Regions from separate parts of the Bradyrhizobium sp. CCGB20 genome, predicted to be linked through region 1. Evidence: predicted binding sites of a transcription regulator. Region 1 holds the regulator's gene; each other region holds the start of a gene.
What was found. Region 1 encodes LexA, which represses DNA repair genes until DNA is damaged. Its sites were predicted from a motif close to TGTTCNNNNTGTGTTCNG; they were not measured.
Positions count from the first base shown of each region.

Region 2: the regulator LexA is predicted to act here: its motif matches at 2,430-2,447, upstream of NLM15_RS23120 (single-stranded DNA-binding protein).
Region 3: the regulator LexA is predicted to act here: its motif matches at 3,646-3,663, upstream of NLM15_RS39115 (ribonuclease T2).
Region 4: the regulator LexA is predicted to act here: its motif matches at 3,970-3,987, upstream of ruvC (crossover junction endodeoxyribonuclease RuvC).

Region 1 is NZ_JANADN010000001.1:5,152,415-5,159,656, reverse strand. Features, by position in the region: partial or broken gene NLM15_RS23850 (ComEC/Rec2 family competence protein) at 1-18, shown strand, start outside; gene NLM15_RS23845 (GAF domain-containing protein) at 28-969, opposite strand; gene NLM15_RS23840 (hypothetical protein) at 1,193-1,627, opposite strand; gene NLM15_RS23835 (hypothetical protein) at 1,819-2,019, opposite strand; gene lexA (transcriptional repressor LexA) at 2,230-2,931, opposite strand; gene glp (gephyrin-like molybdotransferase Glp) at 3,108-4,319, opposite strand; gene NLM15_RS23820 (hypothetical protein) at 4,551-4,745, opposite strand; gene NLM15_RS23815 (HAD family phosphatase) at 4,910-5,536, opposite strand; gene NLM15_RS23810 (alpha-hydroxy acid oxidase) at 5,550-6,683, opposite strand; gene NLM15_RS23805 (S41 family peptidase) at 6,991-7,242, shown strand, end outside.
Region 2 is NZ_JANADN010000001.1:5,001,791-5,009,032, reverse strand. Features, by position in the region: gene NLM15_RS23135 (outer membrane protein) at 1-240, opposite strand, end outside; gene NLM15_RS23130 (outer membrane protein) at 446-1,135, opposite strand; gene NLM15_RS23125 (outer membrane protein) at 1,373-2,152, opposite strand; gene NLM15_RS23120 (single-stranded DNA-binding protein) at 2,601-3,101, shown strand; gene NLM15_RS23115 (low molecular weight protein tyrosine phosphatase family protein) at 3,098-3,448, opposite strand; gene NLM15_RS23110 (DUF2306 domain-containing protein) at 3,705-4,103, shown strand; gene gyrA (DNA gyrase subunit A) at 4,296-7,076, shown strand.
Region 3 is NZ_JANADN010000001.1:8,304,271-8,311,512, forward strand. Features, by position in the region: gene NLM15_RS39090 (response regulator) at 1-463, shown strand, start outside; gene NLM15_RS39095 (ATP-binding protein) at 482-1,870, shown strand; gene NLM15_RS39100 (DUF3617 family protein) at 2,059-2,589, opposite strand; gene NLM15_RS39105 (hypothetical protein) at 2,631-2,936, opposite strand; gene NLM15_RS39110 (hypothetical protein) at 3,170-3,580, shown strand; gene NLM15_RS39115 (ribonuclease T2) at 3,709-4,404, shown strand; gene NLM15_RS39120 (23S rRNA (adenine(2030)-N(6))-methyltransferase RlmJ) at 4,564-5,424, shown strand; gene NLM15_RS39125 (cold-shock protein) at 5,675-5,890, shown strand; gene NLM15_RS39130 (outer membrane protein) at 5,976-6,596, opposite strand; gene uvrC (excinuclease ABC subunit UvrC) at 6,849-7,242, shown strand, end outside.
Region 4 is NZ_JANADN010000001.1:1,257,088-1,264,329, forward strand. Features, by position in the region: gene NLM15_RS05825 (methyl-accepting chemotaxis protein) at 1-994, opposite strand, end outside; gene NLM15_RS05830 (methyl-accepting chemotaxis protein) at 1,102-2,850, opposite strand; gene NLM15_RS05835 (YebC/PmpR family DNA-binding transcriptional regulator) at 3,059-3,805, shown strand; gene ruvC (crossover junction endodeoxyribonuclease RuvC) at 4,018-4,545, shown strand; gene ruvA (Holliday junction branch migration protein RuvA) at 4,542-5,159, shown strand; gene ruvB (Holliday junction branch migration DNA helicase RuvB) at 5,308-6,345, shown strand; gene NLM15_RS05855 (DUF6869 domain-containing protein) at 6,461-7,242, shown strand, end outside.

The DNA of each region.
Region 1 (7,242 bases):
TTGCAGGCCGAGGATTGAGCGGACGGGTTACAGATACCAGGCCAGCACGGCGTCGAGCCTGGCGTTGCCGATAACCGGCAGGACGACCATCCGGCTCAGTCCAGAGGCGCGGGCCTGCAGGGCCGCGACCGAGACATCATGCGCAAGATCGTCGTTGAGCGCGGGCATGCCGGTGGTCCAGGCCCCGCCGATGCTGCCTTCGCCTCTGGCAATGGATTTCGTCGCATAGAGGGCTGCGAGGTCGGTCTGCGCGCTGCAGTCGCCGGCGCGGAAGACCAGCGCCGAACGGGCCTCGTCCGGGACCCAGATCTCGAAGCGTCGCGCAATCGGGGTTGCCTGCGCGGAGAGAAACGCCAGAACCCACGTCTGGTCGGTGCCGGTCCGGTAAGGAATGCCGACGCCGAGATTGATCCCGACCTTGGCGGCGTCCTCCCAGCGCAGAAAACTCCTGGCGTCGTGCAGGTCCTTGATGATCAGCGGCAGGCCGGCCTTCCAGGTGCGGCCGGGCAGGCCGAAGCCACGCGGAAATCTGGTGTGGCGGGAGTTGAATTCGAACATGTCGGCGGTGCCGTAATAGCCGTCGACGAGTCCCATCTCGTGGGAGATTTCGGCATCGTTGTGCCAGAGCTCGATCGCGCCGACATGTACCTCGTCGTCGCCGCAGAACAGCACCATGACGGCTTGCAGGAATTCGCCGGAAAACACCGGGACCGCCACGCCACAGGTGAGCCCGGCCGCGATGGCCTGATCGGTCCTCTTGAAATAGGAGTTGGCGAATTTGGTGAGGATCACGGGGTGGCCGCTGGCCCAGGCCTTGCCCGGAAGCCCCTCATCATATCCGAAGTGCAGACCTTCGCTCACGGCCCTGAACGCGGACAGGCCTTCGCCGTAGAGGCCGCCGCCGAATTCCAGCCGCATGCGCGTGCGGTCGGGCACCCAGAGTTCAACGACGCGAATGAAGGTCTTCATCGAACGTGTCCGCCGTCTCAAGCCGCACCAAGCATCGGCCATTTGGCTGCGGAACGGACGTTCAAAATTCAGGCAGGACAGCGCAAACTTCGTGCGGTGGGGAGGCGGAGCGGCTTGGTCCGTCCAATGGAGCTTCGCGGAATGCAAGCGATACCATCTCGCCGGCCTCGGCCGGCGATGGCAATTTCAATCCTGGCCCGACCCGCCGGCCGGGATGGCTGTGTCAGCCGATCGGCAGGCGGGTGATGGTCGGCCGGCTTTCGGCGGTGATCTGCGGCTTGTGCTCACGCTCGCCGACCGGCTGGGTCACCGGCAGTTGCAGCACTGTCGCGCGCTGGCCTTCGACAAGCTGCGTCACCAACACGTATTTGCCGTCGGGGAATTCGATCGCATCATGATGGCGATCGGGAATGTGCGGATCGATCTTGCCGAACTTGCCGACGCGCGAGTTCACGGTCCGCGTCCAGATCCAGCGATTGTCGTAGCGGACGTTGTCGGCGAAGGCGAGCTCCGTTCCCGGCAGCAGGCAGACCGCGACGGTCGGATCGGCCGCGGAGGCAAAACCGCGCGTCGAGGTGCCGCGGAAGGTTGTCGTGACGACCGTCTCGCCGACTTCAGCAGGACGCGACGCGACGGCATGCAGGCTGTAGTCACACATCGGGTGCTCCTCTTGCAGGGATAGCGACCCGCGTCTCTTCTCGAGGCGCAGGCCTCTATCAGAGTGGAAGCATGTTAGCGTCTGCCCGCTTGTAGGCAAATCTGCGGCTCGCCGCCGCAGGCCGCGATCACATTATCTTTTCCGGCTCCATGAGGAACAAAGCCTGCTCCCGCGCATTCCGGACGTGTGTGTCAGCGCCCTGCCGGCGCCGACCAGCCGGAATACGGCCAGTCCGGCCGCGACGATTGCGCGACGGCGTTGGGGGCATTCCGGACTTGCTTACCCGCAGCGGCGTCCTTGCGGACATGGTGTTGCGATTGCGCGGCGAAGGCCTGCGACGCTGATGCTGCGATCAGCGCCGCGGCGACTGTGCCCAGAATGATCTTGCGCATGACTTCTCCTCGAACCCAGAGGGCGCGAAGCAATGCTGCTTCGTGCGACGTGCCGAGGATGTAGCGCCGGAGGAGGGGCCGGATAATCTGCGCGAAACCAGAAAGACTATCCAGCGGAAGCGGACAATCGTCCGCTCCAATGCCGGATCGGCGATGCCGATCGAAAAGTGCGCGAGAGGCGCCAAATCACCGATAGCAGGACGTCCGGTCTCAGTACTTCCGGTACAGCCCGATCAGCTTACCCTGGATCTTCACCCGGTTGGGCGGCAGGATGCGGACCTCATAGGCTGCATTGGCGGGCTCGAGCGCGATCGAGGCGCCGCGGCGGCGGAAGCGCTTCAGGGTTGCTTCCTCGTCGTCGATCAGCGCCACCACGATGTCGCCGGTATCGGCGCTCTCGTTGCGCTGGATCAGCGCCATGTCGCCGTCGAGAATGCCGGCCTCGACCATCGAATCGCCGCGCACTTCGAGCGCGTAATGCTCGCCCGAGCCGAGCATGTCGGGCGGTACGCTGATGGTGTGGCTGCGGGTCTGCAGGGCCTCGATCGGCGTGCCGGCCGCGATGCGGCCCATCACGGGCACCGCAACGGGGCGCTCGCCGTCGTCCGCCGGCGGGCTGGACGTCGTGCGCACCTTGCCCAGATTGCCTTCGATGACGCTCGGCGTGAAGCCGCGGCGGCTGCCGGCGGCGGCCTGAAGCTCGGGCAGCTTGATCACCTCGATGGCGCGGGCGCGGTTGGGCAGGCGCCGGATGAAGCCGCGCTCCTCGAGCGCGGTGATCAGGCGGTGGATACCCGACTTCGAGCGCAGGTCGAGCGCGTCCTTCATCTCGTCGAAGGAGGGCGGCACGCCGCTTTCCTTCAGTCGCTCGCTGATGAACCGCAGGAGCTCGTATTGTTTGCGCGTTAACATCTCGACCAAAATCCCCCGGTTGATGTCGTTCGATTCCGAGACGCTGAATTCAGCGATAAGTCGCTGCATGCTCGAAACAAATCATGAACGGACACTATATGTTCGATACATGTTCCGCAACTGCTTAATTTACCGTGAACGCCACAAACTTCGCGGAACGCACGCGAACGAAGCGCTCAGACGGGCAGCCGCAGCACCTCGCAAGGCGTGCCGGCTTCGGCCTTCGGCGCGAACGGCGGGCGCACGAGAAGTGCCTGTGCCGCAGCGAGATTCGCAAGCAGCGAGGAATCCTGATGGTTGACGGGAACGGCCGTGAGCGTGCCGTCGTCGCGCAGCTCCAGGCGCGCGCGCAGATAATCCTCGCGCTGGTCGTTGGCGCCGACGTCGCGGCCGAGCACCGCGCGTTCGCGGCGATGATGAATCGCCGAACGGCCCGCGAGCGCGCGAATCAGCGGCACCATGAACAGGAATCCGCAAACGTAGGATGACACGGGATTGCCGGGCAGGCCGATCACACGCATCGCGCCGAGCCGCCCGTTCATCATCGGTTTGCCCGGCCGCATCGCGATCTTCCAGAACGCCATCGAGATGCCTTCGTCCCGCAGCGCCTGCTGGACCAGATCGTGGTCGCCGACCGAGGCGCCGCCGGTCGTGATCAGGATGTCGGCGCCGCTCGCGCGCGCGCGGCGGATGCCGGCCGTGGTGGCCGCCAGCGTGTCGGCGGCGATACCGAGGTCGGTGGTGTCGGCGCCCTCGCTGCGGGCGAGCGCGTGCAGGGCATAGCCGTTGGAATAGACGATCTGGCCGTGGCCGGGCGTCGTGCCGGGCATCACCAGCTCGTCACCGGTGGCGAGGATCGCGACCTTCGGGCGGCGGCGGACGGGCAGTCGAGGGTGATTCATCCCGGCAGCGAGTGCCAGATCGCGCTCGGTCAGCCGGGTGCCCTCGCGCAGCAGCACGTCGCCCTCGCGAAAATCGACGCCAGCGGGGCGGATGTGCCGCCCGGTAACGGCCGCTTCCGTGATCGTGATGCGCTTGCCATCCGCAACCGTGTCCTCCTGAATCACGACCGCGTCCGCGCCATCGGGAACGACGCCGCCGGTGAAGATCCGCACCGCTTCGCCGGCGCCCACCGTTCCCGCAAACGGCCGGCCCGCCGCGACCTCGCCGATCACGGTGAGCGCGGCATCGATCTTCGCCGCATCGGCCGCCCGCACTGCATAGCCGTCCATTGCCGACATGGCCTGGGGTGGCTGCGTGCGCCGCGCCGCGACGTCGCGGGCGAGCACGCGGTGGAAGGCTGCGTCGAGCGCGATCATCTCTTCAGGCAGCGGCTCTGCACCCGCCAGCACCGCGGCAAGCGCGTCGGAAACCGGCATCAGGGCCACGGGTGAAAACTCCAGCTGTGCCCGTTCGGGCAAATCGGCGGCGAGAGTCTTAGCCGAGCGCGCGCGCGGAGGCAAAGCAGCGGCCGCACAGGATGATTTATCCTGCGTCATCCGCTCTGCAGCGATGGGCAGACGTCAAGTCCGCCGCGGCATGATCCGGAAGGCAAGACAGACCGGTATGAGGATGGCCATGGCGAGGACGAGAATGACGAGAGCCACGGCCAGCATCGGTCAGGTCCCCGGCTGCTTGTACGGACTGACATCCGGCGCCGCGGAGCCCTGATCCTTGTCAGGCAACGGGTCGGCCTGGGATTTCAGGTCGGCGGCCTTGCTGATCAGCTTGGCGGAAAGCTCAGAATCCGATGTGGTCCTGGCGAATTTCATCAGCAGAGAGGCCTGCTTGGTGAGGTAGGTTTTGCCCAACACGACGATAAGTCCGATGTAGAATTCCCAACGGAGTCATGAGTCCTGAGGCAGGCGTTCGTTCCGGGAACTCTGTATAAAAATATACAAAGGGCTTCGGTTCCTCTCCCCGGGCAAAATAGGCTCCGGATACGCCTGGTTCGCGGCGTGTAGCCGCCGGCCCGGGATCAAATTCCGAGCGCCTTGAGGGCGTTCCCGACGTCGCGGGGCGTGGTCACGTGCACCGTGGTCAGCCCGCTGGACCGCGCTCCCTCGATGTTCTCGGCAAGATCGTCGAAGAACACGATACGGTTCGCCGGCACGCCGATCGCGGCCACGACATGGTCGAAAGCCTCCACATCCGGTTTGCGCAGGCCGATGCTGGACGACAGGTACAGCTCGCGGAAATGTCCGAGCAGGCCGGCATATTCCTTCGAGAAATGGTCGACATGCGGCCGGTTGGTGTTGGAGAAGGCGTAGACCGGCATCTGCTTTGCCGCGCGCGGCAGCAACTCGGCGATGTCGGGCATCTCGCCGGCGAAGATCGCGTTCCACCCCTCCAGGAATTGTGCGTCCGAAATGCCGATCCCGAGCGAGACGCGCAGCGAGTCAAAATAGGCCTCGTCGCTGATCTTGCCGACCTCGTGCAGCCGGTAGGCTTCGCTGTCCCGCACATAGCGCGCGACGATGGCCTCGGGCTTGCAGCCGGCATGTCCCGCCCAGCAGGCGATCGCCTTGGAGAAATCGATGTCGAGCACCACGCGCCCGAGATCGAACAAGAGCGCATCCGCGCTGCCGGGGGAGAGCGAGCTCATTGCATCCTTTCGCTCAGTATCGATACGGGTCGTGGTCGAACAGCGGGAACGCGCTGAAGACGCTCGGCGCATTGGTCGCGGTCGCCTGATGCAGGCAGGACTTGTTGACCTCGGCGAAGGAGGTCGCGCCCAGAAGGCCGAGGCAGCGCAGCACCTCGTCCTCCAGGAGCTCCAGCATCCGCGTCACGCCGGCTTCGCCGGCCGCCGCCAGCGCCCAGCATTGCAGCCGGCCGATGCCGACCATGTCTGCGCCCGCCGCGATCGCCTTGACGATGTCGGTGCCGCGGCAGAAGCCGCCATCGACCATGATCTTGGCGCGGCCCTTCACGGCGTCGACGATCTCGGGCAGCACGTGCATGGCGCCGCGGCCGTGGTCGAGCTGGCGGCCGCCATGGTTGGAGACGTAGATCCACTCGACGCCGTGATCGACCGCGATCTGGGCGTCCTCGGCGGTGGCGATGCCCTTCAGGATGAGCGGGATCTTGAACTTGTCCTTGACCATCTTCACGGTCCGCCACTCCAGGCCCTTCTGGTAGTCGCCGCCGGTGGCGCGCAGGCGGCTCTCGCGAACATAGCGCTTGGCAATGTCACGTTCGCGACGGCTGTAATGGGCGGTGTCGACGGTCAGGCAGAAGGCGGCGTAGGCGTTCTTCTCGCTCCTCGCGACGACATCGGCGACGAAGTCGTCGTCACCGCGCACATAAAGTTGATAGAGCCGCAGCGCATCAGGGGCGGCCTTGGCGGTCTTCTCCAGGCCGGGCTCGGACACCGAGCTCAGCATGTGCGCCGCACCGAAAGTGCCGCACGCGCGCGCGACGCTCGCCGCACCATCCGGATCGAAGATCTCCAGTGCACCGACAGGGGCCAGCACCACCGGTAGCCGCATCCTGCGCCCGAACAGCTCGACCGAGCCGTCGACCTCGCGGACGTCGCGCAGCACGCGCGGCCGGAAGGCGATCTCGTCCAGCGCCATGCGGTTGCGGCGCATCGTGGTCTCGGTCTCGGCGGCGCCAACGATATAATCCCAGGCGTTCTGGTTCAGGTTGATGCGCGCCTTCCGGATGAATTCGTGCAGGTTCTGGAACGGCTCGTTGCTGGCGCCGAGTTCGACGTTCCTTTCCGGCCGGATGCGGGGCGCGTCATTCATTGTTGTCCTCCCGAGAATTTGAAGTCTTGTTGTCATCGCCTATCGCGTCCGGCCCTCCAAAACCATCCTAAAATCGCATAGCTGCGAGGCGTGGGCGGGCCGGCCGATTCCCGCCTTGCGCGAAACGGTTTCGGAACGTTGCCAAAAGTTTAGGCCAGAGCGAAGGGATTTTTACAGTGTACCGGCCAGCGCGGCGTCCCGGCCTTGAAGAAACCCGAATGGTATTGTGAACAGCGGGCTGGATCGCCATTTGCATGGCGCTTCCCAAGCCCAAAGCAAAGCTCCGAGCAAGAAGGCCAGCCTATCCATGCGGAAAAACCTGCTGTTCCCCCTGGGCGCGCTCACGGGAGCGTGTCTGACCCTTCTGGTAGCGAGCCCGCACGGCGGAGTATGGGCGGCACGGGCGGCGGCGCGCGCGGATGATGCCTATTCCCGGCTCAATTTGTTCGGCGAAGTGTTCGAGCGGGTGAAGGCGAGCTATGTCGAGAAGCCCGACAATTCCAAGCTGATCGAGGGCGCGATCACCGGCATGGTGACCTCGCTCGATCCGCATTCACGC
Region 2 (7,242 bases), 150 kb from region 1:
GGTGTGGCAGCCCTCGGATGCGGGGGGAGTGACCGGCGCACCGAGGATGTTGGTGACGATGTCCCAGCACTTGTGGCTCCAGCCGCCACCGCCGTTGGCGCCGATGTAGAAGCCGCTCCAATCGTAGATGGCTGCAACCGAGACGGGGGCCTTGGTGTAGGGGCGGGCCGCCAGATCGGCCGCTGAAACAGAGGTTGTCATCACGAGAGCGCTGACGGCGGCAAGCACGAATGTCTTCAAGGCGGTCTCCCCCGAGCCCACAGTTGATCGTGATCTTTCCTACAACCTTTGAGGTGCGACAGTCTGTCACCGGCGAGCCACAGCCCACCAAAAATGGAACTTTGTCCGCAGGCCAAGGTGAAGCCGCCGGTCGAAACAACCGGTCAAAAACAAAAAGGCCGGCACAAGGCCGGCCTTTCGTAACGCGATGGCGTTGGGGCGAAGCTTAGTACTTCGCGACCACCGGGCCCCCGAAGTGATAGTTCACGCCGACCTGCACGGTGTGGAAGTTGAGCGTGCCGGTGGGCAGGGCGCCCGAGAAGTAGGTCTCGCCGCCGAGGCTGCGATAGAGGTACTCGCCCTTGACCGACCACTGCGGAGCGAAGAAAGCTTCGACGCCGGCGCCGACGGTCCAGCCCGAGTGCCACTTGCTGTCGGAGATGCTCACGCCGAGCGCGCTGACGGTGAGCTTGTTGTCGATCCAGGCGTAACCGCCGGTGCCGTAGAACAGCACGTTGTTGACGGCCCAGCCGATGCGGCCGCGCACGGTGCCCATCGCGTCGGTCTTCGAGCTCAGGGTGGTGCTGACAATGCCGAAGCCGGGGACGGCGACGGGGCCCGTGGCCGAAGCGCTGACATCAGCCCAGGTGCCGTCGGCCTCGATGCCGAACACGACATTGCCGGTCTGCCAGTTGTAGCCGGCGGTGCCACCGACGAAGCCACCCTTCATCTTCGGGTCGCCGGAACCGTTTTCCCAGGCGCCGCCACCGACGATACCGAGGTAGAAGCCGGTCCAGTTGTAGACCGAGGCCACAGCCACCGGAGCCTTGGTGTAGGGGCGCGCCGCGAGATCAGCGGCCGAAGCCGGAGCGGCGAGAGCGAACAAACAGGCCGAAGCCAACAAAACCTTCTTCATTTTCAACGTAATCCCAGTCCCGGTTTCTATTTTTGCCCTCCGTGCGCCGGAAGGACATTAGACGCTGTGGTCCAACTGACGTCGTGCTTACACCAACAAAGCCGCAAGTTGTGTCTCCCAAAAGTCACAATAATTGCAAAACGTAACAATCGCTGACGTATAGTTCCTGTTCGCCTGCGCTCAGCAAAAAGGCCGGCGCGAGGCCGGCCTTTGAATTCTCGAGTGGGATCAGAGAGGTTAGTACCTCGCGATCATCGGGCCACCAAAGCGATAATTCAGGCGGACCAGACCGATATCGACGTCCTGGCTGATGCGCTCAGAGCGTGTGGCGACGCCGAGCGGGGCGATCAGGAAGTTGCCAGAACCGCTGAAGCCGATGGTGCGATTGCCGAGGAAGATGTGATCGTACTCGAAGCCCACGGTCCAGTTCGGCGCGAATCCGAACTCGACGCCTGCACCGACGGTGCCGCCCCAACGGGTCTCGTTGGCCCGATCGAATTCGAGGCCGGTGACGGTGTCGTAGCTGCGGTAGCGATCGCTGACGACGGCGCCGCCGCCCTTCACGTAGACGAGGACGTTGTTCCAGGCATAGCCGACCTGGCCGGTAATCAGGCCGAAGGCGTTGATCTTGGACCGATCGCGAAGACCCGTGCCGAACAAGGTCGTACTGATATTGTCGCCGGAGAAATCGGCCCAGTTGCCCTGGCCTTCGAAGCCGAACACCCAATTGGCAGACTGCCAGCGGTAGCCGACCTGGCCACCGACCGTGCCGCCGGTGGCGTTGTGGCATCCTTCGCCGAGCAGAGTGCCGGTTACGGGCGTGACGAAGTCCCAGCACTTGTGACTGGTGCCGCCGCCGCCGTTGATGCCGAGGTAGAAGCCGCTCCAGTCGTAGATGGTAGCGACCATCGGTGGTGGAGCCTTGGTGTAGGGACGCGCAGCGAGATCTGCTGCGCTTGCGGGCGCCGAGAGGCCCAACGCGATTGCACCGATTGTACCAATCAAGATCTTATTCATTGCAGTCTCCCCAGTTTCGTCCGCTTCTTAAATTCCCCGAAGCGGTTGATCAGGCGCGACGCCCATATGAATCAATTCCAAGGCGAGCGTAGCTGAGCCGGGAGGCAGAGTCCGTCTCCGAAATGCAACAGTCGCGAGCCGGCTGAAGCGCCGCAACTTGATGAATGTTAAGAGTTTTTTCCTATTCCCGGGAACCCGAAAGGGTTCCATTCATCGCGCCGGTATCTGGTTGCAGATCAGAGCCCACCCAATTCCGCATTGCGCCTGGATCAGCGAGAAGAACAAATCTGGAACGCGCCGCGGGTCAGTGCTATATGTGGGGATAAGTTGAGGGGTACCGGGCTGGTCAGCCCTCGCAAGCGTATACGGTCGCCTCAACAGGGCGACAGAGCTTCGCGGGCGCGGGGTCGGCCTTTGAATTCAGTGGCATTTGGAGTGGAGAGCGGCGATGGCGGGAAGCGTCAACAAGGTCATTCTGGTTGGAAATCTCGGCAAGGATCCCGAAATCCGCCGGACCCAGGACGGGCGGCCGATCGCGAATCTGAGCATCGCCACCTCGGAAACCTGGCGCGACAAGAACAGCGGCGAGCGCAAGGAAAAGACCGAGTGGCATCGCGTCGTGATCTTCAATGAAGGGCTCTGCAAGGTCGCCGAGCAGTACCTGAAGAAGGGCGCGAAGGTTTACATCGAGGGCGCACTCCAGACCCGCAAATGGACCGACCAGAGCGGCGTCGAGAAGTACTCCACCGAGGTCGTGCTCCAGGGCTTCAACTCGACGCTGACGATGCTCGACGGCCGCGGCGGCGGTGGAGGCGGTAGCTTCGGCGACGAGCCGGGCGGCGATTTCGGCTCCTCCGGTCCCGTCAGCAGCGCACCGCGCCGTGCCGTTGCCGCCGGCGGCGGCGGTGGTGGCCGCAACAGCGACATGGACGACGATATCCCGTTCTAAGGTTCGGGAGGAGCGGACGCGGGTCGTGACAGGAAACGGCCCACGCGGCTTTCGAGTATCCGGACCAACATGGGGTCCATGAACTCGTAGTCGTCCGGGATGTCGAGGCAGATGACCCGCTTGCCATTCAAGTTGGATCGGAATTTCCGGTTCAGCTTGTTGCGGTGGGCCTTCTCCATGACGAAGATGATATCGGCCCACGCGACCTGTTCGGAAGACAGCAACACGTCCGCGCCGTTTGAGATGCCTGCCGAATCGGTCTCGATCCCCGGCCAGGTCGAAAAGACTTGTTCGGCGGTCGGGCTGCGAAGGCGATTGGCGCTGCAGACGAACAGGACGTTGGTCACTTCTGGCTCCAGGAGAACGAGCGGGGACCTACATACACACCTTCTGATCGTCGGTGGACTCTGGGACATCCCGAGCTCGGAGCGCTCGCTCCTTGGATCAGTCTGCTCGCGTGAAGCGACAGGATCTCTAGTCAGCTGACGGGGAAGGTTCGGCTTTTCCGGCCTTGCTCACGTGTCGCTTGAGCTTTGACGGCGCGCGATGTGAATGGTTAATCCTGTTCCCGTGGTCGGGCTCCCACGGACCGGAGGACGCCGTATGAGCTTTACGCCGCTGCTTGAGGCCGCTCCGGCCATTCCGCTGCACGCCTTCGCGGCCATGGCTGCGTTCGTCCTGGGGATCGTCCAGCTCGCCGCGCCCAAGGGGACGCTGCCGCACCGGGCGCTTGGCTGGGTCTGGGTCGTGCTGATGCTTGTCGTGGCGATCAGCTCGTTCTGGATCCACGGGATCCGGCTGGTCGGGCCATGGGGGCCGATCCATCTGCTCTCGATCTTCGCGCTGGTGATGCTGGTGTCCGGCGTGGTGGCGGCCCGAGCCCGCAATGTCCGCCGCCACAAGATCACGATGATCTCGATTTTCTTCGGCGCTCTCGTGATTGCCGGCCTGTTCACCTTCGTGCCTGGCCGGCTCATGCATGCGGTGGTCTTCGGGCCATAGCGATGGCTGAATTCGGCTTCCCGCGGCAGTGTCCCTGGCACCCAAAACGGCCCCCGGGAACAGCCTCCTGACAGCCCGGTAAGTCCATGAAAAAACGAAGGGAAAAAGCGCTTCCCGAGACCCTCGCAAGGGTGGTTATCAGGGAGCCGATGCGCTATATGATTCCCAGATAAAACCTCACCGGATTTCCCCTTGGCTGACGACGACAACAAGCCCGGCGACCAGCCGGCGCAACCCTCGGACATTCGTCCCGTTTCCATCTACGAGGAGATGAAGAAGTCCTACCTCGATTACGCGATGAGCGTGATCGTGGCGCGTGCGCTGCCCGATGCGCGCGACGGGTTGAAGCCGGTTCATCGCCGCATCCTCTACTCGATGAACGAGCAGGGGCACACGCCTGACAAGAAGTACGTCAAGTCGGCGCGCGTGGTCGGCGACGTCATCGGTAAGTATCACCCGCACGGCGACCAGTCGATCTACGACGCCATGGTCCGCATGGCGCAGGACTTCTCGATGCGCGTGCCGCTCATCGACGGCCAGGGCAATTTCGGCTCGGTCGACGGCGATCCCCCGGCGGCCTATCGATACACCGAAGCGCGACTGACGAAGTCGGCGTTGGCGCTGCTGGCCGACATCGATAAGGACACCGTCGACTTCCAGCCGAACTACGACAACAACGAAACCGAGCCGTCGGTCCTGCCGGCCAAGTTCCCGAACCTCCTCGTCAACGGCGCGGGCGGCATCGCGGTCGGCATGGCGACCAACATCCCGCCGCACAATCTCGGCGAGGTCATCGACGCCTGCGTCGCGTTGATCGACAACCCTGCGCTCACCATCGACGAGCTCATCAACATCGTGCCGGGACCGGATTTCCCGACCGGCGGCGTCATCCTCGGACGGCAGGGCATCCGCGCCGCCTATCACCTCGGCCGCGGCTCGATCGTCATGCGCGGCAAGGTCGCGATCGAGACCATCCGCAAGGAGCGCGAGGCGATCATCATCACCGAGATTCCCTACCAGGTGAACAAGGCGACGATGGTCGAGCGCATCGCCGAGCTGGTCAAGGAAAAGAAGATCGAGGGTATCGGCGACCTGCGCGATGAATCCGACCGCGAAGGCTACCGCGTCGTCATCGAATTGAAGCGCGACGCCGTGCCTGATGTGGTGCTGAACCAGCTGTACCGGTTCACGCCGCTGCAGACGAGCTTCGGCGTCAACATGGTTGCGCTCGACAGCGGCCGTCCGCGGATCATGCATCTGAAGGATCTGCTGGCGATCTTCGTCGACTTCCGTGAGCGCGTCGTCACGCGGCGCACCAAGTACCTGCTCGCCAAGGCGCGCGATCGCGCGCATATTTTGGTCGGCCTGGCGATCGCGGTCGCCAATATCGACGAGATGATCCGTGTCATCCGGACCTCGCCCGACCCGACCACGGCCCGCGACACCCTGATGTCGCGCGACTGGCCGGCCCGGGATGTCGAGGACATGCTGACGCTGATCGACGATCCCCGCCACCGCATCAGCGAGGACGGCACGATCCGGCTGTCGATGGAGCAGGCGAGGGCCATTCTCGATCTGCGTCTTCAGCGCCTCACTGCACTTGGCCGCGACGAAATCCGCGACGAGCTCGACAAGCTCGCCGGCGAGATCGCCGATTATCTCGACATCCTGCGCTCGCGCGCCCGCGTGCTGGGCATCATCAAGACCGAGCTCGCCGAGGTGAAGGCCGAGTTCGCCACGCCGCGCCGCACCGTCATCATCGAGCAGGAAGGCGAGGTCGAGGACGAGGACCTGATCCAGCGCGAGGACATGGTGGTCACCGTCTCTCACGCCGGCTACGTCAAGCGCGTGCCGCTGTCGGCCTATCGGGCGCAGCGCCGCGGCGGCAAGGGCCGCGCCGGCATGCAGACCCGCGACGAGGATTTTGTCAGCCGGCTCTTTGTCGCATCGACTCATACCCCGGTGCTGTTCTTCTCGTCCCGCGGCCAGGTCTACAAGGAGAAGGTCTGGCGCCTGCCGATGGCCGCGCCGAACGCGCGTGGCAAGGCGATGATCAACATCCTGCCGCTGGAGCAGGGCGAGCGCATCACCACGATCATGCCGCTGCCCGAGGACGAGTCCACCTGGGGCAATCTCGACGTGATGTTCGCCACGACGGGCGGCAACGTCCGGCGCAACAAGCTGTCCGACTTCGTCGATGTCCGCCGCTCCGGCATCATCGCCATGAAGCTCGACGAGGGCGAGGCGATCGTCGACGTGCAGATCTGCACCGAGCATGACGACGTGCTGCTGACCACGGCCGCCGGCCAGTGCATCCGCTTCCGGGTCAGTGACCCTCGACCTGACAAGGATGGCGAGATCAAGGAGCACGGTGTTCGGGTCTTCGGCGGTCGAACCTCGATGGGCGTTCGAGGCATTTCGCTTGAAGATGACAAGGTCATCTCGATGTCGATCTTGCGCCATGTCGAGACCACGTCCGACGAGCGCTCGGCGTATCTGAAGATGCGTCGCGCGGTGGCCGGCGAGGCCGCGGCCGAGGAGCCTGCGGTGGATACCGAGGCGGAAGAGACCTCCGGCAACTTCCAGCTCACCCAGGAGCGCTATGCCGAGATGTCGGCAGCCGAGCAAATCGTGCTGACCGTCTCCGTCAACGGCTATGGCAAGCGGACCTCGTCCTACGAGTACCGCACCACCGGCCGCGGCGGCAAAGGCATCGTCGCCATGAGCGTCAACAACCGCAACGGCAATCTGGTCGCGTCTTTCCCGGTTGAAGATGCCGATCAGATCATGCTGGTCACCGACAAGGGCCAGCTGATCCGCTGCCCGGTCGAGGGCATCCGCATCGCCGGCCGCTCGACCCAGGGGGTGATCGTGTTCGACACCGCCGAGGACGAGCACGTCGTCTCGGTCGAGCACATCACGGAAGAGGCCGAGAGCGGCAATGGTGCGAATGGGGATTCAAACGGGGAGTGATACGTCACTCCGCGGAGACTGCGTCCCACTCTCCACTGTCGTCCCGGACAAGGGAAGCGCAGATCCGGGACCCCATAGCCACAGGAAGATGTTGTAGCGCGAGATTTGTGATCTCAAGCGTCGTCAAACCACTTCCTGTGGTTATGGGTCCCTGCGTCCGCGGGGA
Region 3 (7,242 bases), 3.2 Mb from region 1:
CTCGGTGCCGATCGTGATGCTGACGGCGCGGCATGAAGCGGAATCCCGCATCGAGGGACTCCAGATCGGGGCCGACGACTACGTGGCAAAGCCGTTCGAACCGCGCGAGCTTGCGCTGCGCATCAACAACATCCTCAAGCGCGCGGCGCCGCCGCCGCAGGCCGCGACGGTGGAGAAGATCGCGTTCGGACCTTACGTCTACCATCTTGATCGCGGCGAACTGCGCCAGGGCGAGGAGGTCATCCACCTCACCGACCGCGAACGCGAGATGCTGCGCATTCTCTCGGAAACACCCGGCGAGACCGTGCCGCGCAGCGCGCTGACCGGCAATGGCACCGTCAACGAGCGCGCCGTCGACGTGCAGATCAACCGCCTCAGGCGCAAGATCGAGACCGATCCCGCCAATCCGCTGTTCCTCCAGGCGGTGCGCGGCATCGGCTACCGCCTTGTGGCCTCGCCATAAAGCAGTGAAGCGCGACCGATGAGCACGATCGATACCGGCCTGACGCTGCTCAAGAGCGCCGCCGGCCGCGTCTCGGCCGCCAATGGCTGGATGGGCAACGCGTTCAAGGGCTGGATGCCGACCGGCCTCTATGCGCGCGCGCTCCTCATCATGATCGTGCCGATGGTGGTGCTGCAATCCGTCGTCGCCTTCGTGTTCATGGAGCGGCACTGGAACACCGTGACGCGCCGCCTGTCGGCTGCGGTGGTGCAGGACATCGCCGCGCTGATCGACGTCTACAAGGGCTATCCGCAGGACAAGGACCGCGACCAGATCCGCCGCATTGCCCAGCAGCGCCTCGGGCTCGTGGTCGATTTCCTGCCCGCCGGCGACATGCCGCCGCCGGGGCCAAAGCCGTTCTTCTCGCTGCTCGACCAGACGCTGTCGGTGCAGCTCGGCCGCCAGATCGGGCGCTCGTTCTGGATCGACACCGTCGGCCGCTCCAACCTCGTCGAGATCCGCATCCAGCTCGACGACGCCGTCATGCGCGTGTTCGCACAGCGCAGCGCCGCCTACGCCTCGAACTCGGAGATCTTCCTGTTCTGGATGGTCGGCACATCCTCGATCCTGCTGATCGTCGCGGTGCTGTTCCTGCGCAACCAGATCAGGCCGATCCTGCGCCTCGCGGATGCCGCCGAAAGCTTCGGCAAGGGTCGCGAAGCGCCGAATTTTCGGCCGCGCGGCGCGCGCGAGGTGCGGCGCGCGGCGGTCGCCTTCCTTGAAATGAAATCGCGCATCGAACGCACGATGGAGCAGCGCACCGCGATGCTCGCCGGCGTCAGCCACGATCTGCGCACCATCCTGACGCGCTTCAAGCTCGAGTTGGCGCTGATCGGGGACAGCCCCGAGATGGAAGGCATGCGCAAGGACGTCGACGAGATGTCGATGATGCTGGAGGACTATCTTGCGTTTGCCCGCGGCGATTCCGGCGAGCAGTCGCAACCGACCGACATGGCGCAGGCGCTCGAGGAGCTGCGCAGCGACGCCGAGCGCCACGGCCACATCGCGACCGTGGCGTTCCACGGCCTGCCCGTGGTGACGGTGAAGCCGGCCTCGTTCAAGCGCTGCCTTGCCAACCTCGTCACCAACGCGGCGCGCTACGGCAAGGCCATCGCGATCAGCGGACAGCGCGATCACCGTTATTTGACCGTCACGGTCGACGACGATGGCCCCGGCATTCCCGCTCATCTGCGCGAAGAGGTGTTCAAGCCATTCCTGCGGCTGGACAATGCCCGCAACCAGGACGAAGGCGGCACGGGCCTCGGCCTTGCCATCGCCCGCGACATCGCCCGCTCGCATGGCGGCGACATCACCCTCGGCGACAGCCCGATGGGGGGATTAAGGGCGAGCGTCCGGATTCCGGTGTAAGTGCAATCTTCCCTTCTCCCCTTGTGGGAGACGGTGGCGCGAAGCGCCGGATGAGGGGTTGCCCCAGCGAATTCAAAAATAAGCAAGTCACGCGCGGAAACAGACCCCTGACCCGACTCGCCGCTACGCGGCGAGCCACCCTCTCCCACAGGGGAGAGGGGAAAGTTCATCCCGGGCGACGATCTCGCCTACTTCGGCAGCAGCGCCTTCAGCTTGTCGATGTCGCGCACGTTCATCTTGAAGCCGCCGGGCATCACGATGTCGCCGGGCTTCTGGTCCGGCTTGCAGGCTCCCAACCACTTGGCTTCGAGAGTCACGGTGGTATCGCGGCCCGCCGCACCGGCGGCGCCGCCTTGCGCATGGGACGAGGTCTTCACCGTATAGGCCGAGTTGAAATCGCCCGTGATCTCGGCATGCGAGGTCGTGCTGATGCCGGCAACGTTGCACTCGGAATCGCTGACATAGCCGGTCGCGGTCTTCTTGATGTCCTGCTTGGCGCAGATCTGCTTGGCCATCGGGGAGACGTTGTTGCTCATCTCCTTGTCGACGGTCTCGTCGGTGCAGTGCTGCATGGTCATCTCGGGCACGGGCGTGCCGGTCCTGACCATCTTCATTTCCCAAAGACCCGCCTTGCGCACCGGCAGATCGTCGGCGCAGGCCGCCCCTGCCGACAAGACAAGGCAAAGGGCCGAGCCGAGCAAAGCGAGTTTGCGCGTCATGTGGGAGGCTCCCGGCTGAGAGGTGGCGTTACGAAAGCGCCTCAGTAGAGCGTGCGGATCGGCTGGTTGGCGGCGCCATAGGGCACCCAGCGGCAGGAGAACGAGATGTAGCCGCCCTCATAGGCCTGCACCGCCAGGAATTTCACGACCTTGCCGTAGCGCGCGCAATGATCGACCGCGACCTGACGGGCATCGGCCTGCGTCGCCATCGAATAGGCGATGATGCCGCCGGTGTCGTTGCCCTTGAACGGCGGCACCGGAAGGATGTCAGCGCGCGCCGGCTGGCTCGCCATCATACCCGAGACAACCAGGCTGGCGAGAAGGCTCGCGGCCGCAATGATTCGCATTCCCGTTACTCCAATTGGTTGGCACCAGTTTACGGTGCCGGGATGCCCGTGAAAAGAACTGAAGTCCCGTCAGCTGCGACGTTACGGTCAACTCTTGGCCAAGTGTTGCCGCGCTGCACTTGACCTCCCGGTCCCTTCGCGGCACCGTCCGACCCTCGCAGATCATGCTGTCCGGATTGCCCATGCGCGCCCTCCCCCTGAAATCGCTCCGCTTTGCCGCCGTGCTCGGTCTCATGTTCGGAGCGTTGTCGCTCGGTGAGGCCAGGGCCGCCAATCCGCTGGAACTGAACTTCTGGCTGAACGGGCCGCGCTATGACGGCGCCGTCGTCGATTGCGACAAGGCGCTGCCGACGATCGCCACCCAGTTCTGGGAGAAGGAAAGCTCGTTCTGGAATTCCTCGTTGAAGATCACCGGCTTCGCCGCCGTTCGCGAGATCGCGTTCCGGCCCTGGCAGTCCGACAACATCCCGCGTCGCTATTGCACCGGCGAGGCCATGCTCAGTGACGGCAAGGTGCGCAAGGTGCATTTCTCGATCATCGAGGATGGCGGCTTCGCGAGCTACGGCAATGGCGTCGAATGGTGCGTGGTCGGGCTCGACCGCAACTGGGCCTACAATCCGGCCTGCCGCGCCGCCAGGCCTTGATCGACACGTTTCGATCGAGAAGCCCTGATTCGGACCGATCAGGGCGACCGGCTGCGTCCGAATTTTGTTCTTGAAATGTTCTTGTTGCCTGCTAGGCTGGTTACACAGTCTAGTTGAGGGGCGTCGCCATGTTTCATTTTAGATTGCATTCGTTCTCCCGTCTCGTGATCTCACTGACCCTCCCCCTGGTTCTTGCCGCCGGGCTGGCTGGCGGCGCGAAGGCCCAGGACAAGCGGCAGAACGCGCCCGGCGAGTTCGATTTCTATGTGCTGTCGCTGTCATGGTCGCCCTCGTTCTGCGAGGAGGCGTCCGAGCGCGGCGGTCGCTCGCAGATGCAGTGCAGCGGGCGGCCCTACGCGTTCGTGGTGCACGGGCTGTGGCCGCAATATGAAAATGGCTTCCCGGAATATTGCCAGCGGCCGTCGCCGCGCCTGAACCGCAACATCGTCTCCTCGATGCTCGACCTGATGCCGGCGCCGGGCCTGATCTTCAACGAGTGGGACAAGCACGGCACCTGCTCCGGGCTCGATAGCCGCAATTATTTCGAGACGATCCGCAAGGCGCGCGCCGCGATCAAGATCCCGGCGGAATTTCTCGAACTGTCGCAGGCCAGGACCGTGGCACCGGGCGAGGTGGAGGAAGCCTTCATCAAAGCCAATGCAGGCCTGAGCAGCGCGGCCATCTCGGTCACTTGCAACCGGACCCGGCTCTCCGAGGTCCGCATCTGCCTCAGCAAGGACCTGCAATTCCGGGCCTGCGAGGAGATCGAGCGCCGCGCCTGCCGCCGCGACCAGGTGACGATGCCGCCGATCAGGGGCGGATAGGTTTCCGTCAGTGCGAGCCACCGGGTCCGCGCGAAGCGCCGCCCGATGACAGGCTCCGCGAAGCAATCCGGACTGCTGCCGCGGATGGATTCTGGATTGCTTCGCCGCGCTCGCGATGACAAGTGGGTAGGATCGCGCAAAACAACGTAGTCCTGTCCCATGAACTACCGCCACGCCTTCCACGCCGGCAGCTTCACCGATGTCATCAAGCACATCGTGCTCGCGCGCATCATTACCTACCTCCAGGACAAGCCGGGGGCATTCCGTGTCATCGACACCCATGCCGGCGCCGGTCTCTACGATCTCGAAGGCGACGAGGCGCGCCGTAGCGGCGAATGGCTGACCGGCATCGCGCGGCTGATGCAGGCGCGCCTGTCGAACGAGAGTGTGGCGCTGGTCAAGCCTTATCTCGACATCGTCCGCGCCTTCAATCCAAAGGGCGAGCTCAAGGCCTATCCGGGCTCGCCACTGATCGCGCGCGGCCTGCTGCGGCCGCAGGATCGCCTCGTTGCCTGCGAGCTCGAGCCGAAGGCGCGCAAGGCACTGATCGACGTGTTGCGCCGCGACGAACAGGCGCGCGTGGTCGATCTCGACGGCTGGGTGGCGCTGCCGGCCTTCGTGCCGCCGAAGGAACGGCGCGGCCTCGTGCTGATCGATCCGCCGTTCGAAGCGAAGGATGAGTTCGAAAAGCTCGGCGAAACATTCTCGACGGCTTTCGCGAAATGGCCGACCGGTATCTATGTAATCTGGTATCCGGCCAAGAACCGGCGCGCGACCGACACGCTGGTGCAGACGGTCGCGCGGCTCGCAGCTGCAGCAAAACCACCGGGAAAATGCCTGCGACTCGAATTCAGCGTGGCGCCGCAGCTCGATGGTGCAGCCCTCACCTCAACCGGACTGCTGATCGTCAATCCGCCGTACACGCTGCAGGGCGAGCTCAAGACGATCCTGCCCGAGCTGGAAATACCGCTCGGACAGGGCGGCGCTGCCAGATTCCGATTAGAGGTGCCGAGGCTGTAACACCCCGGCATTCTTGGGAAAAATATGCAGGGGCGGTAGTCAATCCGCCGAGAACCGTATTATGCTGTTTGCGTGACTGGCTTTACGTTCCGCTTCCGCGAATGGTTGCGGCGGAGTGAAGGCCCTAAGAAAGATCCAACGGACCGAAAGGTCCGCCCAAGGATGGCCAGCTCCCGGGCTTCGTAAGGCCCGGTCATGTCGTGACGTGTGTCTGCGTCGCGACGGAGGAGCAATGAGGGGGAGTTTCCCGATGGCCATGACGGGAACGGTTAAATTTTTCAACGGCGAACGCGGCTACGGATTCATCAAGCCGGACGACGGTGGTCGTGACGTCTTCGTACATATTACTGCTGTGGAGCGTGCGGGACTGAAGGATCTTGCCGAAGGACAGCGTATTACTTTCGAAGTCGAGCCCGACAAGAAGGGCAAGGGACCGAAGGCGGTCAATTTAGTCATCCTTGCCTAGCCGGCCTGACGCAAAACACCTGGCGAAAAAAATCCCGGCCGCGAGCGGCCGGGAGGTTGTTGTCCGGTATTTTCTTCTTCAGCTATCAGAAGTGATAGTTCACGCCTGCGCGCACAACGCTGGCGCTGTAGCCGTTTGACACGCCTGTAATTGCAAACTGGCTCGTCGACAGATCGATGTAGAGATATTCGAGCTTGGCGCTCCAGTTCGGCGCGAAGCCGACTTCCGCGCCGGCACCGATGGTCCAGCCTGCGCTGGTGTGCGACTCCGTCCAGCCGAATGTCTGCGCGCGCAGTTCGCCGAAGGCGAGGCCGGCGGTGCCGTAGAACAGCACATTGCTGAAGGCATAGCCGGCGCGTCCGCGCAGCGTGCCGAACCAGGGATTGGAGAACTTCCACGGCGCAAAGGTGTCGTCGGCACCGGCGGCCTGGATGTCGCCCTCGACGCCGAACACCCACGGCCCGTTCTGGAAATTGTAGCCGGCCTGCACACCACCGACGAAGCCGGAGGGTTTTACGGGACTATTGCTGACGGAGCCCCATTCGTAGCCGATGTTGCCGCCGAGATAGGGACCGGCCCAGCTATACGCGTTGAGCGGCTGATTGACCGTATAGGGCGCCCGCTGGCCATAGAGATCGGCGGCCTCTGCCGAAGCTGTCCAGCCGGCTGCAACCAACGCGGCTGCGCCCACGACGAACCTCTTCATCCCACTCTCCAACGCAAACTGCCGTCACCGCGCGCGATGCCCGCGCAGCCGCGCGAGGCAAAACCGCATGGTTACGGAACCACCACTTTTTCGCGTAAGATTTATCGAGAGTTTTAAGTTAAAGGCCTGTTAAGCCGGGTTACCGCGCTGTTAACAGGCTTAAGCAAGCGTTACCGGGAACTGCGCCGCCATCCTGTGTGTGCGGCATGTCCGGAACTTCAAATCGGCGCTCCCAGCGCCTAAATTCGCACCATGGTTCACGATTCCACCGACAATCCGGACGACGCACGGGCGCGCAAACCGCCGCGCGCCACGGCGACCGACGCCCCGCCGGAGAGCCTGGCGCCGCCGGACCTCGATCCCGCCACCACCGCGGGCGAGGACGAGGACGATGCGCTGTTGCCTGACATCCTGGAGGAGAGCGGCGCGGTCGGCGAGGAGCCGCTGGCGACCGGCCATGAGGCGATCGAGCGCGCGGTCCGCCTTGCCCCCACCTCGCCCGGCGTCTATCGCATGCTCAATGCGAATGCCGACGTGCTCTATGTCGGCAAGGCCAAGAACGTCAAAAAGCGCCTGTCAAACTATGCGCGCCAGAGCGCGCCGCAGCCGGCGCGCATCCTGCGCATGATCGCCGCCACGGTGACCG
Region 4 (7,242 bases), 3.9 Mb from region 1:
TGATCTCGCCGCGGTCGATGGCGGCCTCGAACTCGTCCGAGATCCGCTTTGCGGTCTCGACGACGGCGCGGATCAGCGGCGCGTCCGATGTCTCCACGCCGCTGTCGGCGATCATTGCGATCAGCGCTTCGGAGGTGTCGAGCAGTTTTGTCACGCGCTGATCGGCATTCCTGAGATCGTGCGAGGACAGGTCGACGCCCTTGGCGAGCTCGTTGAGCTCGCTGATGACCGTGTCGCAATGGCCGAGATTGGAGGTCGCGGCGCGCGTGACGCTGTCGATCTCGGCTTCCACGGAGGCGAAGCCCTGCTGCACCCGCGAGATGATGCCGGAGATCTGCTGGGCGCCTTCGCCGGCCGTCTTGGCACGTTGCGAGGCGTCGCTGCTCTCGCCGATCAGGCCTTCGATCTGGCCGTCGAGATCGCGCACGGTGTCGGAAATCTGATGCGTGGCCTGGCGGGTGGCCTCCGCGAGGTTCTTGACCTCGCTTGCGACCACCGCGAAGCCGCGGCCGGCATTGCCGGCGCGCGCGGCTTCGATGGTGGCGTTGAGCGCGAGCAAATTGGTCTGCTTCGCGATCGCCTCGATCGAGCCGGACACTTTTGCCACCTGCGCCAGCGCCGAGCCGACGGCGCTCAGGCGCCCCTCGATCCGCTCCACGGCTGCGACGAGCTCGGAGATGTGGCTGACCGCGGTGTCGACCGCGCCGCGCGACTGCGCGATCTCGCCGACCGCCGCTGAAGCGGTCGATTGCACCGCCTGTGACGCATTGGCGATGTCGTGATTGGCCGAGACCATCGTCTCGGCCGTCTTCTGGAGGTGATGGAACCGTTCGGACTGGTTGACGACGCGGTTTGCGACTTCCTGGACGTTGCCGGCGATGTCGGCAAGCTCGACCCCGAGACCGCCGATGCGGTCGGCGAGCTGGTCGATCAGCCGTTCGGCAAGCGTCCGGTTGGATCCGGTGTCCATGACTGCGAGCTGGGCAAGGGACATGTACGGGCTTCCTCCAAGCGGAGCCGTTGATCGGCTCACCGCGGCATTCCCATTCCAATTTTATTCAAGAAGGTGATTCGCGCGTCGGCGTCTTGCCTGAGCGTGCACTACAGCTTGTAGGCCGTGCGAAATCCACCCCAGTGCCGCCCCTGCACGCGGATCGGAACGTCGATCTCGCGCATCATCACGGTGTTGCCGTTGCCCATGTCCCGCGCATAGCTCTGGACCAGATACGAGCGCAGGTTGCGCGCGGCCGCCAACCCCGCCGGATCGTTGAAGATGCGCCGGTTGCGGCAGTTGGCGGTGTTCCATGCAGCGTCGCCCGGCCGCTGCGGATGCGAATAGATCTTGTTGTGCACCGGCAGGAAGCCATTGCGGTCGACCATGGCGCAGAATGCCATGCGCGGTTCCTTGGCGAGAAAGGCTTCCTGGAACGGCGGCAGCGCGCGGTCGGCCCAGTCCAGATATTTCGTGCGGTATTGTTGCGGATTGGTGCCGGCGATCTCCGCATAGTCGGTGTCGAAGAGGTCGTCGATCCTGACCTCGCCGCGCGTGACCGCCTGCTCGAAGATCCGGGTCAGCGCGGTGCCCGCCTCCATGGCGCGGGTGACGAACTCGGTGTTCTCCTCGTGGATCGACCAGAGCCTGTCTTCGATCTTCTCAGCCAGAGCGGCATTGGGGCCGACGAACTGTGCGCGGGCGCCGGCCTTGGACTGCTCGATCACGCGCAGGCGGCAGGCGCCGACGTCTTCGAGCGTGCCGTCGATGACAGCCTGTGTGGCCAGCTTCGCCGCATCCGCGCCGCCGATCAGCACGCCGTCCATCGAGATTTCATAGACCGGCAGCACGCCACGCGCGGTTTCGAGCTTGAGATGACAGGGCAGCCGCTCGGTCTTGCGGCGGTCGTCGTGCTCGCTCTGGCGGAGCAGCACCGCGCAGCGCGATTTCAGCTTCTGCGCGAAGGTGGTGACGGCCTTGCCGGCGCTGGCGACGTTCTCGCCGTGGGTCTCGGCGGCCTTGGTCGCGGCATCGATCTCGGCCGCGCTCTCGCTGACCGAGATGATGAATTCCGACGCGCTCGTCGCGTTGCCGGACACCTCGTTCGTGGTCGCGTTCTGCTCGGCGACCGCGCCGTTGACGGTGTCGAACACCGGGCGGATCGCCTCGATCGCCTGCGAGATGCGGTGGACGGCATCGGCCGACCCGGCGGCGTCGCGCTGGAGCGCGTCGATCTTCCGGGTGATCTCTTCGGTGGCTCCTTGCGTCTGCACCGCGAGCGCCTTCACTTCGGTCGCGACGACCGCAAAGCCCTTGCCGGCCGCACCTGCACGTGCGGCCTCGATGGTCGAGTTGAGTGCGAGGAGCGTCGTCTGCCGCGCGATCTGCGCGATCAGATTGACCACATTGCCGATGGCGGCGGAGGACTCGCGCAGGCGGTCGACATTGGCGCGGGCTTCCTGCGCCGCGGCGCTGGCTTCGTCGGCAAGCTTGCCGGCCTCGCGCACCTGCGCGCCGATGCCTTGCGCGGACTGGGTGAACTTGTCGGCGGCATGGGCAAAGGTGGAGGCGGTCGATTGCGCGGCGTTGGTGCGGCCCGTGAGGGCGTCGGTGCGCTCACGAATATCTGCGAGCGTTGCCGCGGTGGCCTCCGCGCCGCCGGCCACCGAATTGGCGGCGCGCTCGAGCTGGCGGATCATGGCGCCGAGCTCGAGTTCCAACAGTTCCAGGATTTCCCTGGCGGAATCGCCCTCGGCGGCCGGGGCGAGCGCGGGATCGGCCGGCGACTGCGCAGCCTGTGGGGGTGCCACGGGCGCGGCCGTATCCGGCAGACGCTTCCGAAATAATGCGAACGCCATCAGGTCACTCTTGTCGGGGGACGGGCGGACGCTATTTTCGCAAGCCGGAATGAAATCAGGGTTAACAGTGCCTGACTTCCGGGCACCTGGACTACGGTATTACCTTAAAGTCGTAGAGCCCCTTTCATTCCGGTGGGTGGGCGGCCTATAACGCCGCGCTTCCCATCCTCGTTGGCGGACGATTCCAAGAGACCCCGAGAGACCACGCATGGCCGGACATTCCCAATTCAAGAACATCATGCACCGCAAGGGGCGGCAGGATGCGCAGAAGTCGAAGCTGTTCGGCAAGCTGGCGCGGGAAATCACCGTCGCGGCCAAGCTGGGGACGCCCGATCCCAACATGAACCCGCGCCTGCGCGCGGCCATCATCGCGGCGCGCCAGGAGAACATGCCGAAGGACAATATCGAGCGCGCGGTCAAGAAGGCGCTCGGCAATGAGGGCGAGAACTATGACGAGATCCGCTACGAGGGTTACGGCCCCGGCGGCGTCGCCGTCATCGTCGAAGCGCTGACCGACAACCGCAACCGCGCCGCCTCCGACATCCGCTCCTTCTTCACCAAGTCGGGCGGCAATCTCGGCGAAACCGGCTCGGTCTCCTTCATGTTCGACCGCACCGGCATCATCGAATACGACCGCAGCGTCGCCTCAGACGACGCCGTGCTGGATGCCGCGATCGAGGCCGGCGCCGACGACGTGATCTCGAGCGAAGGCGGCCACGAGATCTACGCCTCGACCGAAGGTTATCGCGACGTCGCCAAGGCGCTGGAAGCCAAGTTCGGCGAGCCGCGCAAGGCCGCTCTGATCTGGAAGCCGCAGAACACGGTCGCGGTCGACGACGAGACCGGCGAGAAGCTTTTGAAGCTGATGGATTTGCTCAACGAGCACGACGACGTCCAGAACGTCTACGCCAATTTCGAGGTGTCCGACGCGCTGGTCGCGAAGATGGGCGGGTAGGGCAGCGCGTGTCCCGGACGCGCTCCAGCGTGAAACGCTGCTGCGCAGAGCCGGGACCCATGGTGCATCGTGTGCCATCGGCGATGTGGGCCCCGGTTCTGCAACGCACCGCTTCGCGCTGCGCCGCGCCCGGGGCACGGGGCCCCCACTTCCCCTGTTACTTCCGTTCTGTTTCTGTTTCGCTCCTGGCAGCCAGCCGCTATCACTGGCCCATGACTGCGCTCCCGATTCGTGGCCCCGTTCGCATCATCGGCATCGACCCCGGCCTGCGCCGCACCGGCTGGGGCGTGATCGAGGCTGAGGGCAATCGTTTGATCTACGTCGCCTGCGGGTCGGTGGAACCGCCGGACGATCTGCCGCTGGCGAGCCGGCTGCTCGCGATCCATGAAGGGCTCGCCGCCGTCCTGTCCGGTCACCAGCCGATGGAAGCCGCGGTCGAGCAGACTTTTGTGAACAAGGACGGCGTTGCGACGCTGAAGCTCGGCCAGGCTCGCGGCGTCGCCATGCTGGCGCCCGCGATGTTCGGCATCAGTGTTGCCGAATACGCGCCGAACCAGGTCAAGAAGACGGTGGTCGGCGCCGGCCACGCCGACAAGCACCAGATCGCGATGATGCTGAAGATATTGCTGCCCAAGGCCGAGCCGCCGTCAGCCGACGCTGCCGACGCGCTCGCCATCGCCATCACTCACGCCCATCACCGCCAGAGCACCGCGCTCAGGCTGAAGGTGGCGGGGTTATGATCGGCAAGCTCAAGGGCCTGATCGATTCCTACGGCGAGGATTTCGTGATCCTCGACGTCGGCGGCGTTGGCTATCAGGTGCATTGCTCGACGCGCACGCTCCAGCATCTGCCCTCGCCCGGCGAAGCGGCCGTGCTGTCGATCGAGACCTATGTCCGCGAGGACGCGATAAAGCTGTTCGGCTTCCGCACCGACCAGGAGCGCGAATGGTTTCGGCTGCTCCAGACCGTCCAGGGTGTCGGCGCCAAGGTCGCGCTCGCCGTGCTCGGCACGCTGGCGCCTTCCGATCTCGCCAACGCCATCGCGCTGCGCGACAAGGCCGCGGTGGCGCGCACGCCCGGCGTCGGCCCCAAGGTCGCCGAGCGCATCGTCACCGAGTTGAAGGACAAGGCGCCGGCTTTCGCCAATGTCGATCCCGCCGTCGTGCATCTCGCCGGCGCCGTCGACGACCAGCGCGCGCCGCGCCCGGTCGCGGATGCGATCTCCGCGCTGGTCAATCTCGGCTACGGCCAGCCGCAGGCGGCTGCGGCCATTGCATCAGCCTCGCGCAGCGCGGGTGAAGGCGCCGAGACGGCGCAGCTCATCCGCCTCGGCCTGAAGGAGCTCGCGAAGTGAGCGCGGCAATCGTCAGTCTCGTAGGGTGGGCAAAGCGAAGCGTGCCCACCATCTTCGAGCGATCGGAGACATGGTGGGCACGGCGCGAAGGGCGCCTTTGCCCACCCTACGAGGAGCTCGCCAAGTGAGCGACCCCAAGGCCAATCGCATGGTCTCGCCCGAGCGTCGCAGCGACGATGTCGGCGACACCGCGCTGCGACCGCAATCGTTGTCCGACTTCGTCGGCCAGCAGCAGGCGCGCAAGAATCTCTCGATCTTCATCGAGGCGGCGCGCAAGCGCGGCGAGGCGCTGGATCATGTGCTGTTCGTCGGTCCGCCGGGCCTCGGCAAGACCACGCTGGCGCAGATCGTGGCCAAGGAGCTCGGCGTCGGCTTTCGCGCCACCTCAGGCCCGGTGATCGCCAAGGCCGGCGATCTCGCCGCCCTGCTCACCAATCTCGAGGAGCGCGACGTGCTCTTCATCGACGAGATCCATCGCCTCAGTCCGGCGGTGGAAGAGGTGCTCTATCCCGCGATGGAGGATTTTCAGCTCGACCTGATCATCGGTGAAGGCCCGGCGGCGCGCTCGGTGAAGATCGAGCTGTCGAAATTCACCCTGGTCGGCGCCACCACGCGCGCGGGCCTGCTCACCAATCCCTTGCGCGACCGTTTCGGCATTCCCGTCCGGCTCAATTTCTACACCATCGAAGAGCTGGAGAGCATCGTCACCCGCGGTGCGCGCGTGCTCAATGTCGGCATGAGCACTGATGGCGCCAACGAGATCGCGCGCCGCGCCCGCGGCACGCCGCGTATTGCCGGCCGCCTGCTCAGGCGCGTGCGCGATTTCGCCTCCGCCGCCGATGCCGCCTCGATCGACCGCAAGATTGCCGACCACGCACTGAGCGCGCTCGAGGTCGACGCTGCCGGCCTCGACGCCATGGATCGCCGCTATCTCACGACCATCGCGATGAACTACGGCGGCGGTCCGGTCGGCGTCGAGACGATGGCCGCCGCTTTGTCCGAGCCGCGCGATGCGATCGAGGACATCATCGAGCCCTATTTGATCCAGTGCGGCTATCTCCAGCGCACCCCGCGCGGCCGCCTGCTCACCTCGCACGCTTTCCGCCATCTCGGCATTGCCGAGCCCTCGCGCGATGCGGCGACACAGTTCGGCCTGTTCGGCTCGGACGAGCCCGAGGACGACTGACAGAAGCAGTCGGTGAACCCACGCGTTTCACTCCGTCACTAATGCGAACGCGCGGCGATCGGGATCGCCGCGCGCGCACGATGACCGGAGCGAAACGACATTGGAGTGGGAAGACATGGGGCAGGAAGACTTGGGGCAGGAAGACACGGGGCAGACGGACGTCGGGCAGACGGACGCGACATTGCTCGCGACTATCGCGGCAGAGCCGCAGCTGCGCACGCCCGACGAGACCGAGGCGTTCCTGGATCCGATGCCGCTCGGCGAACTGGCATCGATGTGGTGTGCGCTTCAGCGGGTCAGCCGCCGCGACCAGGTCGGCAGCATCTGGGCCATCAAACTCTATTTCGATCATCTGCCGCATCGTAGGCCGCAGGCAGCGCTCGATCTCGTGCTGGAGGTGCTGAGGACCGAGGCCGACAAGCCGACGGTGATGCAGCTCAACGACAAGTTCCTGCTGGCGCTGTTCTACGCGCATGGCGCGGAGATGATGGCGCGCGTCGAGCAGGAGGCCGGACACAATGACCGGCTGCGCTGGCTGCTTGGCGGTGTGCATGTCGGGCCAGACGATCCCCTGATGTCGCGCATAGCGGGACTGGCCGACAGCGAGGCATGGCATGCCGACCATCTGGCGCAGCGGACGCCTCGTGAGCCGATCGATTGCGCCAGCATGTCGGTTGCCGAGCTCGCCCGCGCCTGGGTCGAGCAATATTCCAGGTCCGAACGCGACCAGGACGACAACCTGTTCGCGATCATGGATTTCGAGCGCGACCTGCGCGAGGACGATCCCGACAGGATGATCGACCTGATCCTTCAGATCCTGAAGATCGAGTCCAATCCGGTGCTGCTGTCGCTGCTGGCCGCAGGTCCCCTCGAAGACGTGATCAGCGTCGGGACGAT